2 regions of the Effusibacillus pohliae DSM 22757 genome follow, and region 1 is predicted to be linked to the other one. Evidence: a T-box and tRNA genes for the amino acid it is inferred to sense, from the RefSeq annotation. Region 1 holds a T-box; the other holds one or more tRNA genes.
What was found. A T-box is a leader RNA that pairs with one kind of tRNA and senses whether it is charged. The one in region 1 lies ahead of ileS (isoleucine--tRNA ligase), so its partner is inferred to be a tRNA-Ile.
Positions count from the first base shown of each region.

Region 2: it has a tRNA-Ile gene. The T-box ahead of ileS (isoleucine--tRNA ligase) is inferred to sense a tRNA for this amino acid. The anticodon was not compared.

Region 1 is NZ_AQXL01000130.1:70,034-74,775, forward strand. It holds gene C230_RS0114525 (YggT family protein) at 1-56, shown strand, start outside; gene C230_RS0114530 (YlmH family RNA-binding protein) at 73-852, shown strand; gene C230_RS0114535 (DivIVA domain-containing protein) at 936-1,415, shown strand; T-box leader at 1,462-1,713, shown strand; gene ileS (isoleucine--tRNA ligase) at 1,748-4,519, shown strand; gene C230_RS0114545 (hypothetical protein) at 4,673-4,742, opposite strand, start outside.
Region 2 is NZ_AQXL01000134.1:104,324-109,065, forward strand. It holds gene C230_RS0117275 (kanamycin nucleotidyltransferase C-terminal domain-containing protein) at 75-824, shown strand; gene C230_RS0117280 (DUF3055 domain-containing protein) at 940-1,209, shown strand; gene C230_RS20880 (site-2 protease family protein) at 1,339-2,424, shown strand; tRNA gene C230_RS0117290 (tRNA-Lys) at 2,563-2,638, shown strand; tRNA gene C230_RS0117295 (tRNA-Ile) at 2,640-2,716, shown strand; gene spoIIP (stage II sporulation protein P) at 2,981-4,114, shown strand; gene C230_RS20890 (copper resistance protein CopC) at 4,295-4,742, shown strand, end outside.

The DNA.
Region 1 (4,742 bases):
TCGCGTTATACTTGATCCAGCAAGGGTTGATGACCGTGCTGAGAACGATTTTGTAGGCGAGCCGCAGGCACGATGGACGATCATCTCTTGATGCACTACCGGCCGGAGGAAAAGACGTTCGTTCGGCGCATGCTGGAACTGGCCGACCGGGCTGCGTCCCGCCACGCTCCGTGTCTGACCGGTTTCTTGGATCCGCGCCAGGTGCGGATCGCCACGAACATCGCTCGGACAGTGGGCGATGTTGCCGTTTTTGCGGATGGCGGCTGGGACGGGGCGGAACGCAAGCGGGTACTGCTGGCGCCCGATCACTGGATGCCGGAACCGGACGAGCTCGCACTGTGCTGGCTGCGGATTGAGGTTCCGGGCGAATCTGTGACACTCAAGCATGGGGATTATCTTGGGGCACTGCTCGGACTCGGCCTGAAACGGGAAAAAATCGGAGATCTGTCGGTGCAACCCGCAGGCTGCGATTTGGTGGCGGCGCGGGATGTGGAAGAATTTTTGCGTTTGCATTTGCATCAGGTGGGGCGGGCGTCGGTGCGGGTGCTGCCGATTGAAAAAGCGGAATTTCGCCCGCCGCAGATCGAATTGGCGGAACGGGAATTCACCGTCATGTCGCTGCGGATCGACGCGGTGGCGGCGGAATCGTTTCAATTGGCCCGCAGCAAAATCGTCGACCCGATCAAAGCGGGCAAGCTGCAGTTGAACTGGCAAACGGTGACAGATCCTTCCATGCCGGTGGAAGCAGGCGATGTGATCTCGCTGCGCGGGATGGGGCGCATCCGCGTGCTGGAAATCGGCGGCCAAACGAAAAAGGGCCGGACCGTCATCCGAATCGGCAAATATCTGTGAGGAAGCGGCAGGAATCGGCGGCATCTTGTCGAAATAAAGGGGCAGAATGTTTTCGCTTTTATTCTGTCTGGAGGTGCCGGTCGATGCCATTGACTCCCATGGATATCCATAACAAGGAATTTACCCGTTCGTTTCGCGGGTATAACGAAGATGAGGTTAACGAGTTCCTTGATCATGTCATAAAAGATTATGAAGCGCTGCTGCGCGAGAAGAAGAATCTGGAAGACCGCGTGAAGCAACTGGAGGAAAGTTTGGCGCGGTTTGAAAACATCGAGGAAAGCCTTAGCAAATCGATCCTTGTGGCGCAGGAAACAGCGGAAGAAGTGAAGGCGAACGCCCGCAAGGAGGCGCAGTTGATCATCAAGGAGGCAGAGAAGAACGCGGACCGGATCATCAACGAGGCGTTGCTGCGTTCGCGCGAGATCTCTCTGGAACTGGAAAATCTGCAGAAACAGGCTGCCGTCTACCGGGCCCGCTTCCGTTCCCTGATCGAAGCGCAGCTGGAAATGCTGAACACGGATGAATGGGACAAGCTGTTGGAAGAAAAGACACCGGTCGGTTGACAACAGGCTGTTTCGTTGCATATAATTCGATCTACAATCAAAGTCCGCACAGGCGATGATCGGGAGAGTACCAGTCGGATGCTTTGCAGCGAACCGGGGAGGGTGGGAGCCCGGCAAGCGGAAGGTTGGGAAGATCACCCGGGAGTTGCACGCTGAAATCCGCCGCCCATTTTCCCGGTGGAGAGTAGGGGGAGCCGGCTGCGAGCGCCGTTATCAGCTCGTGGAGTGATCGGGCGATTTTTTGCCATGCCCGGTAAACAGGGTGGTACCGCGGGAAAATCAACCTCTCGTCCCTTCAGGGGATGAGAGGTTTTCTGTTGAGGGGGATGTACATGTCAATCGATTACAGCAAAACGCTCAACCTGCCGCAAACGGAGTTTCCGATGCGCGGGAATTTGCCGCAGCGGGAGCCGGAGATTCAAAAACGGTGGGAGGAAATCGGCCTCTATCAGAAAGTGCAGGCAAAGCAAAAAGGCAAGCCGAAGTTTGTGCTGCATGACGGGCCGCCGTACGCCAACGGAGATATTCATTTGGGGCATGCGGTCAACAAAATTTTGAAAGACATCATCGTGAAATCGAAAACGATGGAAGGATTTGACGCCCCGTATGTACCTGGCTGGGATACGCACGGGCTGCCGATCGAACAGGCGATCATCAAAAACAAAAAAATCAACCGGCACGAGATCCCGGTGCCTGAGTTCCGGCACATGTGCCGTGACTATGCGCTCGATTTTATCGACCGGCAGCGGGCGCAGTTCAAGCGGTTGGGCGTACGCGGCGATTGGGAAAACCCGTATATCACGCTGCTCCCGGCGTATGAAGCGGCCCAGATCCGCGTGTTTGGCGAAATGGCGGTAAAAGGCTTGATCTACAAAGGAATGAAGCCGGTCTATTGGTGCACCCACTGCGAAACCGCTTTGGCGGAAGCGGAAATCGAATATGCGGACAAACAGTCGCCTTCGATTTATGTCAAATTTCAGGTGACAGACGGCAAAGGGAAACTGCCGGAAGGTGCGTCCATCGTGATTTGGACGACCACGCCGTGGACGATTCCGGCCAATGTGGCGATTGCGGTGAATCCGGATTTTGAGTATGTGTTGATCGATGTTCGCGGCGAAAAATTGCTGATCGCAAAAGAACTGGCGGGTGCGGTGCTGAAAGCGGCCGGATACGAGCAGGAGTTGCAGCCGGAAGCTTCGTTTAAGGGTGCCGAACTGGAACGGGTGAAAACCAGACATCCGCTGTTCGGCCGCGAGTCGCTTGTCGTGCTGGGCGATCATGTGACGCTGGATGCAGGTACCGGATGTGTCCACACCGCTCCAGGACACGGGATGGAAGATTTCCTCGTCGGCCAGAAGTACGGCTTGCCGGTGCTCGTGCCGATTGACGACCGCGGCAAATTTACGCAGGAAGCCGGTCCGTTTGCGGGACAATTTTATGCCAAAGCCAATCCGGCGATTACGGAAGCGATCCGGGAAGCGGGCTATCTGCTGCGTGAAAGCGTGATGGAGCACTCCTATCCGCACTGCTGGCGCTGCAAAAATCCGGTGATCTTCCGGGCGACGGAACAGTGGTTCGGCTCGATCGACAAAATCCGCGACGAGCTCTTGGAGCAAATCAAGCAGGTGAAATGGAACCCGGCCTGGGGCGAAGTGCGCCTGCACAACATGGTGGCGGAACGGCAGGATTGGTGCATTTCCCGGCAGCGGGTGTGGGGCGTGCCGATCCCGATTTTCTACTGCACCGATTGCGGTAAAGAGTTGATCACGAAACAGACGATCGAACATGTGGCGAACCTGTTCGCGGAGCACGGGTCGCAAGTGTGGTTTGAACGCGAGGCGGCGGACTTGCTGCCGGAGGGTGCCGCTTGCCAGTGCGGCCATACAGAGTTCCGCAAAGAAACGGACATTATGGACGTGTGGTTCGATTCCGGTTCGTCCCATATCGCCGTGTGCGGCGGGCGGGAGGAATTGCACTGGCCTGCCGATCTTTATCTGGAAGGATCGGACCAGTACCGCGGCTGGTTCAACTCGTCCCTGACCACGGCGGTTGCGGTGAAAGGGCGCGCCCCATACAAGGAGGTGCTGTCCCACGGGTTTGTGCTCGACGGGGAAGGCCGGAAGATGTCGAAGAGCCTTGGCAATGTGGTCGACCCGCTGAAAGTGTTGGAAAATCTGGGCGCCGACATCCTGCGCCTCTGGGTGGCGTCGGTCGATTACCGGTCGGATGTCCGCGTATCTGATTCGATCCTCAAGCAAGTGGCGGAAGTGTACCGCAAAATCCGCAACACGTTCCGCTATCTGTTGGGCAACGTGTATGACTTTGATCCGGCTGCGCATTCGGTGCCGCTTGATCAAATGCTGGAAATCGACCGCTGGGCGCTGCACAAGCTGGAAGCGCTGAAACAGCGCACGATGAAGGCGTACAAGAATTATGAGTTTCACGTCGTGTTCCACGACATCAACAATTTTTGCACGGTGGATATGTCGGCGTTCTATTTTGACGTATTGAAAGATCGCGTCTACACGAGCGCGCCCGATTCGCTGGAACGCCGCTCCGCCCAGACCGCGATGCATCATATCCTGGTCGAACTGGTGAAGCTGACCGCTCCGATTTTGACGCATACGGCGGACGAAGTGTGGCAGTATGTACCGGGCGTCAGCGAGGAAAGCGTCCAGTTGACCGAATGGAGCGAAGTGAAAGCCGAGTTTCTGGACAAAGAGTTGGAGGCAAAATGGGAAAAGATCCTCGCGCTGCGCGATGAAGTGCTGAAGGCGCTGGAAGTGGCCCGCAAGGACAAGGTGATCGGCAAATCGCTGATGGCGGCCGTCGACCTTTATCCGGAAAATGCGGACGTCCTGCAGGTGCTGGAAGGAACCCCGCGGCTGCAGGAAGTATTGGGGGTCTCTAGAGTGAATCTGTTCAAGCCGGGCGAAACGGTTGCGGCCGATGCCGCACCGTATGTGGGGCTCTCGATTCGTGTGCGCGTGGCGGAAGGCGAGACCTGTGAGCGTTGCCGGGTAGTGACGCCGGAAGTCGGCCAAGTGACGGAACATCCGACCCTCTGTCCAACCTGCGCGGAAAACGTAAAATATTTCCTGTGATGCTTGCCAAAACCTCTCACCCTGGATGTAAGAGGTGGGAGGTTTTTTGCATCCGGAGGGCATAGTAGGAGATAAAGGCTTGGAATAGGAGGCGAGTTTCGATTGACAACGGTGGAGGACGTCTGGGAGGTGTGGCCGCTGTGCTTCATGAAGCTAAATACGTGTCAGCACCAGCAGGCTGATCCCTGCCAAAATACAGGCGAAGAAAATGGGGCTGTAGGGA
Region 2 (4,742 bases), on a different contig from region 1:
ACGCTTCCCTCCAGATTGTGGGGAAGCGTTCTTTTTTATATCATGGAAGCAACTTCATCGGTTCGAGGTGGCATATGCAGCACGGTGACCGGATCAAAGTGGTACGCGGTATCCATATTCGCGTGCAGCATGCGTACAAAAATTCGATTCTGTTCGGCGGGGTCTACGGTTCGACAGCGATCGGCCGCGACACGGAGTTTTCCGACATCGAGATGATGTATGTGGTAAAAGAAGGCGGCCCGCAGGCGGATAAAACGTTTCTCTACCGGGGAATCCCGATCGAAGTGAATCTGCTTCCCATCGCACGGATCCACCGGCGCCTGGCCGAGCCCGACCTGCAACTGCCGTGGCTGATGGGAAACTTGGCTGCGTTGCAGTTGTTGGCCGGAGAAGAAAAACAGCGCCGGGAACTGCTCGATACGTACAGCCGTTTGCCGGATGCGGCGATCGCCCGATTTTTCCTCGCGCATGGGGCGGAAATCGCGTACGAATCATTCAACAAAATCCGCTCGCTCCCGCGCCGCGGCAACACACGGGAACGGGAACTGTTCGTGTACGAAGTGGTGCGGGAGATCGCGCTCGCGCTGGCGCTGCTCAACAGACGACCGATCACGCGCGGCTATTACGCGGCTGTCAAGGAAAGTTACGAGTTTCCGCACATTCCCGAAGCTTACAGGGAGTTGACGGAAACGTTCATCCGGGCGGAAGAGGTGAAAGAAGCGATCGAAGCGGGGCAGAATCTGCTGGCGAGCTATGAACGGTTTTTGCAGGAAAGGGGAATTTGCGTTCCACGCGTCGAAACATTGGATGAGGTAGCGTGGTAATGGCGTGAAAACCCGTTTTTCCGCCGCGTCAGGGCAAAAGTTTTTGCGTTGCAATCGATACAAGCGCTTGTTATAATGAGCCTGCCGAAAGAGGAACCCGTTTGGAGTGAAACAGATGGCAGACCGCATTTTCATGTACGACCAGAAAGAAAAAACGGACACCCGCTATGTCGGCTTTGTCGGAGATTCCGGCCGGTTTGATTTGATGATCGTAACGACCGCCCATTTTTACGGAAAAAAAGTGGTGATCTGCCTGCAGACAAGCCGGGCGGCGATCCTCGACCAAAAAGATGCGGCCAATGCAGGGTATTTGGCGGAAGCGTTCGCCCTCCCGACCGAAGCAGAAGCGCAGGAGTTGTCCGAATTCCTGCTTGCCAACATCTGAATCCAGGGCCCCTTTGGTACTTCGTATCAAAGGGGTTTTTGATCATGGATGATCAACTTGTTGGCGAATGGTGAAATCACGGATGAAAACCGGTAAATGAACCCCCTGCGGGCAACGGGAGGGAGCAAATTGAGCGAACGGAAAGAAGGAAACGGCTACTGGAAGACAGCCGGCGGCATCGGAGCGCTGCTGGCCGCGCTGAGCGGAAAACTGAAATTTCTGCTGCCCTTGTTGAAGCTCGGCAAAGCGGGCGGTACCATCTGGAGCATGGCTTTGATGGTGGGAGCTTACGCTTTGATCTATCCGTGGACGTTTGCCGTAGGGATCGTCGTGATGCTGTTTTTTCATGAGATGGGACATGTGTGGGCGGCCGGACGCAAAGGGTTGCCCGTTTCCGCACCGGCGTTCATCCCTTTTCTGGGAGCGCTGATCACCTTGAAAAAACAGCCGGCCGACGCGAAGACGGAAGCGTACGTCGCATTCGGCGGCCCGCTGGTGGGAAGCATCGCCGCATTACTCGCCTTCCTGGCAGCCAAGCTGACCGGATACCGGCCGCTGTACGCGATTGCGCAGGTTGGATTTTTTCTCAATCTGATCAATCTGCTGCCGATCCACCCGCTCGACGGAGGCCGCATCGTCACCGCGATCTCCCGCTGGCTGTGGGCGGTCGGGCTGATCGGTGGGCTGGTTATCATTCTCTATCTGAAGGCGGTGGTGTTCCTGTTTTTCTGGGCGCTGTTCGCCTGGGAACTGTACCAAAAATTTGTCCGCGAGGCACCGGCAGAACGGAAGCAGGTTGTGAAATGGACGGTGGACGCGGCCGTTTTTGACGAAGCGGGCATCCTGATCCCTGCTGAAGAGCACCGGAGGGAGCTGCCGTTTGTCCAATATTGCACGCTTGCCGATCAGCAGCACATCTGTGCCGTCGACTACCCGGGAATCGGCAAAATCGGGGAGTTTCCGTTTGGTGCAGGACGCATCGAGCAGGTGGAGTTGTTTAGGACGATCCGACAGAGGGAATCGGTGACGTTTCTCGTGCGGGTGGCCTACACGGCTGATGCCCGGTATGCTGCGATCCGGGAAGAGGAATATTATCGGGTGTCCGCGAAAACGCGAATCGTCTACGGACTTGCCTATTTTGGCTTGGCGGCGGTGCTCGGCTGGCTGATGTATGAAACGGCGATGACGATACCCAAACCTCCGTTAACCGGCTAAAATTGCGAGAAACATCGAGAATCCGTCTGATTTTTCGCCTTTTCATCGCTTGTACGGGGATTTTTGTTCGATTTGTTTCGCCCGGAAGATTGAGCCGTATCGACCCGCATGGTACTATTACTCTAGTACCGAGCGAATGAGCCATTAGCTCAGTTGGTAGAGCACCTGACTTTTAATCAGGGTGTCGATGGTTCGAGTCCATCATGGCTCACCACGGGCCTATAGCTCAGTTGGCTAGAGCGCACGACTGATAATCGTGAGGTCGGAAGTTCGAATCTTCTTGGGCCCACCAACCGGCACGCGGGAGCGTGCTTTTTTTGTTGCTTGCGACTGTCAATCTCCCTTTCAGAAACTTCCCACTCCCCTTCCGGATACAATTTCCCGCCTGCAGCAGACAAGATGGCAAAAGACCGCCTGAGTGTTCCGAATTGGAACGCTTGGACCGTTTTGGGGACCTGAATTCGCACCCGTTTTTTTTGTTGTACAAAAAAAAGGGGATAAAGCGGAATCTCGCAACATATGATTCTTGTAAAAAGATGATGAGAGGAGCCATACGATGAACCGTCATCCCAGGCAGAGACCGTTCCGGTCGATGACCGTGCATGTCGGAACCGGGCAAATCCGCACTGTCGTCATCACGATGTGCGTGGCGGTCGCCGTTTTGTTGATTTTGATAAGCGCCGTGGCGGTGCAGTTGCTGGCAGTGGGCAATCAGAATTCGGTTGCCATGCGGCTGCTTCATTCAGTCAGCAACCAGTCGCTCAGCTCGATCATGCGGCAGGAGATTCCGATGTATGTGTCGTCCGACCCGAACCTCGATGCAGCGAAAGAGAAGCGCTCCCATTGGTCGGCGATGCTGTTTTATCTGTTTTCCGACATTGATGTGGGGCAGCCGGTGACGATGCTGGGCGGACAGATCCCGGCGATGGCGGTCAGCAACTTCGAGCCGCTGACGAAAGACCATCAGGAACCTCCCGGTGAAGACAAACTGCCGCCGCAAAACGGCAACCCGGACCAGCCTCCCGCGCCGCAACCGCCGCCGCAGCCGGTGCAAACGGACGGCAAGCCGCTTGTCTACATTTACCATACGCACAACCGGGAATCGTTTTTGCCCGAACTGAAAGGCATCACCGACTTTGACGCCGCGTACGATCGCGACAAAAACATCACGCTGGTCGGCGAACGTCTGCAGAAATCGCTGAAAGAAAAAGGAGTGGCGGCTATTCAGACGAAAAACGATTACTGGTTCAAAGGCAAGGATGAGAATGAATACGATTTGTCGCGGAAAACAGTGCAGGACATCCTGAAAAAATACGACAGCGTGAAAATGCTGTTTGACATCCACCGGGATTCGTTCGACCGAGACAAGACAACATTCAAATGGAACGGTCAGGATGTCGCCAGAGTGTCGTTTATCATCGGCGGTTCCAACCCGAACTGGCAGCAGAACTCGCAGTTTGCCCTGAAGCTTCATAACCGGCTGGAGCAGCTGTATCCGGGCCTGTCGCGCGGCGTGCACAAGAAACTGCCGAATCCCGCCTACGACACGAAATACAATCAAGACCTCTCACCGAATGCGGTTCTGATCGAAATCGGCGGCCCGCAAAACAGTTTAGAAGAGGCGTACCGCGCAGCCGATCTGCTGGCAAATGTGATCGCCGAACTGGCAAAAGAAGATCAGGCCAAATAGGCATAGTCGCAAGCATATAACCGCGTGGCAGCAACGGGGCACAAACAAACCACATCGGTAAAACCATTGAAAACGCCTGAAAAAATCGGTACACTGGCGGGGAAAGAGTGAAACGACCGGTGCCAGGCAACCGGTTTCGTTGCATGCGGAAGAATCGGAATCGAAACGGGTGAATGGTTCATGAAACGTTTGAAGATCTGGTGGATGGGCTTCCTGTTGGCGTTGTGCATCGCTCCGTCAGCCGCTTTTGCGCATGCGAACCTATTGACGATGACGCCCCATAATGGACAAGTCGTCCCCGCCAGCCCGGAAGAAATCGCTTTGGAGTTCAGCGAACCGCTGGAACCGGATTTGATCGATCTCAAAATGTACGACTGGAATGCGCGGCCCATCCAGCTTGACGGGCCCAAATTGACACCGGGCAAAGCGTCCCGGATGTACGCGAAACTTCCCCGGTTGGAGGAAGGGACATATACCGTCGTCTGGAGCGTCGTTTCGGAAGACGGCCATCCGGTCAACGGCTCCTACGCTTTTTCAGTGGGCAGCGTTTCGCCGGGCGAAACGGCGCCGATCGGCGAGAACTCGCTCGATCAAAAGAAATTTTTGCTGATCGCTCTCCGGTACCTGG